DNA from 2 places in the Aquamicrobium terrae genome. Region 1 is predicted to be linked to the other one. Evidence: predicted binding sites of a transcription regulator. Region 1 holds the regulator's gene; the other holds the start of a gene.
The links. The regulator PhoB, encoded in region 1, activates phosphate uptake and scavenging genes when phosphate is short. The targets are predictions, from matches to a motif close to TGTCATNNANCTGTCAT.
Positions count from the first base shown of each region.

Region 1 (2,451 bases):
CGAGCTGCGCGAGAACTACACCATCGTCATCGTCACCCACTCCATGCAGCAGGCGGCGCGCGTCTCGCAGCGCACGGCCATGTTCCATCTCGGCAATCTGGTCGAGGAGGGGCCGACGGAGAAGATGTTCACCAACCCCGACGACAAGCGCACGCAGGACTACATCACCGGCCGTTTCGGCTGAGTGCGCTGGCGTTCCAACAGATGAGGATTGGATGATGGGTGCCCATACGGTGACCGCCTTCGACGACGATCTGCAGGAGATCGAAAGGCTGGTGCGGGACATGGTCAGTCTGGCGCGGTCGATGGTCGACGAGGCGACGCAGAGCCTGATCGTTCCCGATACGGCGCTGGCGCAGCGCGTCGTTTCCGAGGATGCCGTCATGGACAGCTTGCAGCGCACCCTGGACGACCGCGCCATCACGCTGATCGCCAAGCGCCAGCCGATGGCGCAGGACCTGCGCGCCGTGGTCGGCGCCATCCGCATGGCCGGCGATCTGGAGCGGATCGGCGACCTCGCCAAGAACATCGCCAAGCGGGTCGATGCCGTGGGCAAGTCGGCGATGCCGCGCGGCCTCGCCCGCTCCATCGAGGACATGGCCGAACTGGTGCTGGAGCAGGTGCAGGGCGTGATCGACCAGTATGGCGCGCGCAACCCTGAGGAACTGGTGCGGCTGCGCGACGAGGACGAACTGATCGACGTCAAATACACGTCGGTGTTCCGCGAATTGCTGACCTATATGATGGAGGATGCGCGCAACATCACCGCCTGCACGCATCTGCTGTTCTGCGCCAAGAATCTGGAACGGATCGGCGACCATGTGACCAATATCGCCGAAAATGCCTATTATGTGCTGACCGGCGAGCAATTGCCGGCGCATCGGCCGAAGCAGGACGAGACCGGCGTGCCAGTGCCGGCGGCCTGAGTGTTTCGAGGAGACGAGGCATGATCGCACCCCGCATCATGGTGGTCGAGGATGAGGAGCCGCTGGGCGTGCTCCTGCGCTACAATCTCGAGGCCGAGGGCTATCAGGTCGAGATCGTCACGCGCGGCGACGAGGCCGAGTTGCGGTTGCAGGAAAACGTGCCCGATCTTCTGGTGCTCGACTGGATGGTGCCGGCGATCTCCGGCATCGAACTGTGCCGGCGGCTGCGCATGCGCGAGCAGACCGAGCGCCTGCCGATCATCATGCTGACGGCGCGCGGCGAGGAGAGCGACCGGGTGCGCGGCCTCTCGACCGGGGCCGACGACTATCTGGTCAAGCCGTTCTCCATGCCCGAGCTGGTGGCGCGGGTGAAGGCGCTGCTGCGCCGGGCCAAGCCCGAGGTGCTGTCCTCGGTGCTCAAGGTCGGCGACATCGTGCTCGACCGCGAGCAGCACCGCGTCTACCGCAAGAAGAGCGAGATCAAGCTCGGCCCCACCGAATTCCGCCTGCTGGAATTCATGATGCAGCATCCCGGCCGGGTGTTCTCGCGCGGGCAACTGCTCGACAATGTCTGGGGCGAGACGATCTATATCGACGAGCGCACGGTGGACGTGCATGTCGGGCGGCTGCGCAAGGCCGTCAACACCGGTCGCATGCCGGATGTCATCCGCACCGTGCGCGGTTCGGGCTACGCCATCAGGGAAGACTGAGACGAGTCGGCGCCTTCCGTGCCCGACCTGCCCGAGGCGAAGATCTGGTGGTCGACATGGGTCAGCGCCCGCATGGCGCAGCCTTCGCGCAGCAGGGCGATCTGGTCGGGCTCGATGCTGAAGCTGATCGAGCCCGAATGATGGCCGCCGGCGGTCCTGGCGATCGCCTCGCGCAGCGCCGGCTCGATCAGGTCGAAGGCGGCCGCGTTCAGTCCGACCAGCGCCACGGGGGCGGGGTCGATGAGGGCGAACAGGCTGCCGAGACCGAAGCCCAGCGCCTCGCCGGCGATGCGGAAGGCCTGGCGCTCGGGCCCGTCCTGCGCGCGGGCGGCGTCGGCCAGCGCCCGCATTTCCGCCTCGTCTATGTCGCCGCGCGGCTCCTCGCTCTCGTCGTGGCCGCTGGCGTTGCGCCAGATGGCGTAGCTGCCGGCATAGGCCTCGATGCAGCCGCGCCGGCCGCAGCGGCAGAGCGCCCCGTCGGGGCGGTGGACCATATGGCCGAACTCGACGCCGGACGAATGGGTGCCGGTGAACATCGCCCCCTTCAGCACCAGCCCCATGCCGATGCCGTGCGACAGCAGGATGGCGATGAAGTCGTCGCGATAGCGTTGGGGGTCGCGCCAGCGCAACGCCTCGGCCATCATGTTGGAGTCGTTCTCCACCGTCACCGGCACGGAGAACTCGGCTTCGAGCAGGTCGGTGAAGGGGATGTCGGTGTGCGGCGTGATCGGGGACCACAGCATGGAACGGCCCTGCGCGTCGGTGATGCCCTGTATGGCCAGCACGATGCGCAGCACCGGCCGGCCCTCGCGCGC
Region 1 covers NZ_JBRKLZ010000001.1:1,448,235-1,450,685, reverse strand. The annotation lists gene pstB (phosphate ABC transporter ATP-binding protein PstB) at 1-184, shown strand, start outside; gene phoU (phosphate signaling complex protein PhoU) at 219-926, shown strand; gene phoB (phosphate regulon transcriptional regulator PhoB) at 947-1,636, shown strand; gene ACVCNR_RS07355 (ROK family protein) at 1,615-2,451, opposite strand, start outside.

Region 2 (2,451 bases), 1.3 Mb from region 1:
GAGGTCCGGTAAAGCGTCTGCTTGATGGCCACGACCTCCGGATCGACCGCCGCCTGGCGCAGGAACTGCACCACCACGTCGAAGGATTCGTAAGGGTGATGGACGACGATATCCTTCTCGCGGATGGCCGCGAAACAGTCGCCGCCATGCTCGCGGATACGCTCGGGAAAGCGCGGGTTGAACGGCGTGAACTTCAGGTCGTCACGGGCAACGGCGACAATTTCCGAAATCTGGCTGAGAGCCAGCGGCCCGTCGATGACGCTGATGCGATTGCCCGCGACACCGAGCTCGCTGGCCACGAAGTCGCGCAGTTCCTCCGGCATGCGGCTGTCGAACTCGATGCGGATGACCGAACCGCGCCGCCGTCGCTTCAACGCCGTCTCGAACAGGCGCACCAGGTCCTCCGATTCTTCCTCGACCTCGATATCGCTGTCGCGGATGATCTGGAACGTGCCCGAACCCTTGACCTCGTAGCCGGGAAACAGCCGTCCGATATAGAGTCCCACCACGTCCTCGAGCGTGACGAAGCGGACACGCCCCTTGCGATCCGGCAGGCGGATATAGCGCTTGAGCGCCGGCGGCAGGCGCAACAGCGCGCTCATGTCCTCGCCCTCGCGCAGATGGCGCAACTGCAACGCCATCGAGAAGCCGAGGTTGGGAATGAAGGGGAACGGGTGCGCCGGGTCGATCGACAGCGGCGTCAGGACGGGGAAGACCTGTTCGCGGAAATGCTCCTCCAGCCAGACCTTTTCATCCTTGGTGAGCGCGGAGACGCTGACGGTCTCGATGCCCTCGCCGTTGAGCAGGGCCATCAATTCGGCCAGCACCTTCTGCTGGTCCTCCTGCAACCTCTCCACTTCGCGCAATACCTGTTCGAGCTGCTGTTCCGGCGTGCGCCCGTCCGGGCTTTTCAAGGTGATGCGCTGGCGCACCTGCCCGGCAAGGCCGGCCACGCGCACCATGAAGAACTCGTCGAGGTTGCCGGCCGAGATCGACAGGAAGCGGACGCGCTCGAGCAGCGGATGGCGTTCGTTGCGCGCCTCCTCAAGCACCCGCCTGTTGAACTGCAACCAGGAGAATTCGCGGTTGACGAAACGGTCAGGGTTGCCGCTTTCGGTCGCGGCCACATCCGAAGTGGTGAATTCTGCCTGTATCGGCCTCAATTCGCTCATATCCCCGCTTTCTCCACCGCCGGCAAGGTCGATACTCCCCGGCCTGCCAGCCGGCTACACGTTTCACATTATCCTCTGGCAGGGTTTTGCGACAGTTTGATTTCAGCGCGCTTGCAAAGAACGGTCTTATGTTCCAAACGCTGGATAACAGCTCGAAGGAGATGATCATGGCTGGCGGTATCATTCCCCACTTCCAGAACGATCAGGGTCACGCGGCGATCGAGATCGGCGTCAAGGAATTCATGTGCGTCGGAGCCAACCCGCCGTTCGACCACCCGCATGTGTTCCTGGACATGGGCGCGGACGACGAAAAGGTCTGCCCCTATTGCTCGACCCTTTACCGTTTCAACGCAGAGCTCGGGCCGGCCGAGACCATTCCTGCCGGTTGCGCCTATATCCAACGCGTCGCCTGACCCGCAGCTGGTCCGTTCCCCCGGATGACGAAAGAGGGCAAGAGCCCCGTATTGATCGCCGGGGCCGGCATCGCCGGCCTTACCCTGGCGATCGCGCTGGCCCGGCGTGGTATCTCAAGTCATCTCTACGAGCAGGCGCCGCAACTGGAAGCCTTCGGTGCGGGCCTGCAACTTTCTCCCAATGCCTCGCATGTGCTGGCACGGCTCGGCGTGCTGTCGGGCCTGCGCCCGCAGGCCGTGCAGCCGCAAGCCGTCCGCCTGCGGGATGCCTCGACGCTGCGCCTGCTGACCAGCGTTCCCCTTGGGCAAGAAGCCGAGCGGCGCTGGAGGGCACCCTATCTGGTGGTGCATCGGGCGGACTTGCAGCAGGCGCTTCTGGCCGAGGCAGCCACATGGGCCGAGATCGAGCTGACGAAGGGAATGCAGTTCACCGCCCTGGCGGCCGATGCCGGCGGCGGCATCGACGCCCGTTTCCTTGATCAAGGCGGAAAAACCCGGGAAGTCCAGGGCGCCTTGTTGGTCGGCGCGGACGGTGTCTGGTCGAAGGTGCGCCGAAACGTCCCCGGTTCGGCGCAGAGCCGTTTCAGCGGGCAGATTGCCTGGCGCACGACGATCAAGATCGACAGCGAGGCAGGATCGGCCTTTTGCGGGCTGGCCGACACTGACTGCGTCACCGCCTTCCTGCATGGCGATTTCCATCTCGTCGCCTATCCCTTGCGGGCGGGAGCCGAGATCAATCTGGTTGCTTTCACACCCGCCGAACGCATTGCGGAAGGCTGGGCCATACATGCCGACCCATCGATCCTGCTGCAGGCCGTTGGCCGGAGCGCGCCCCAATTGGCAAGGCTCGTCGAGATCGCAGGGCC
Region 2 covers NZ_JBRKLZ010000001.1:165,632-168,082, reverse strand. The annotation lists gene ACVCNR_RS01010 (RNA degradosome polyphosphate kinase) at 1-1,172, opposite strand, end outside; gene ACVCNR_RS01005 (zinc-finger domain-containing protein) at 1,340-1,585, shown strand; gene ACVCNR_RS01000 (FAD-dependent monooxygenase) at 1,637-2,451, shown strand, end outside.
Region 2: ACVCNR_RS01010 (RNA degradosome polyphosphate kinase) is a predicted target of PhoB. The motif match lies at 1,261-1,277, and genes of this name have one in related genera.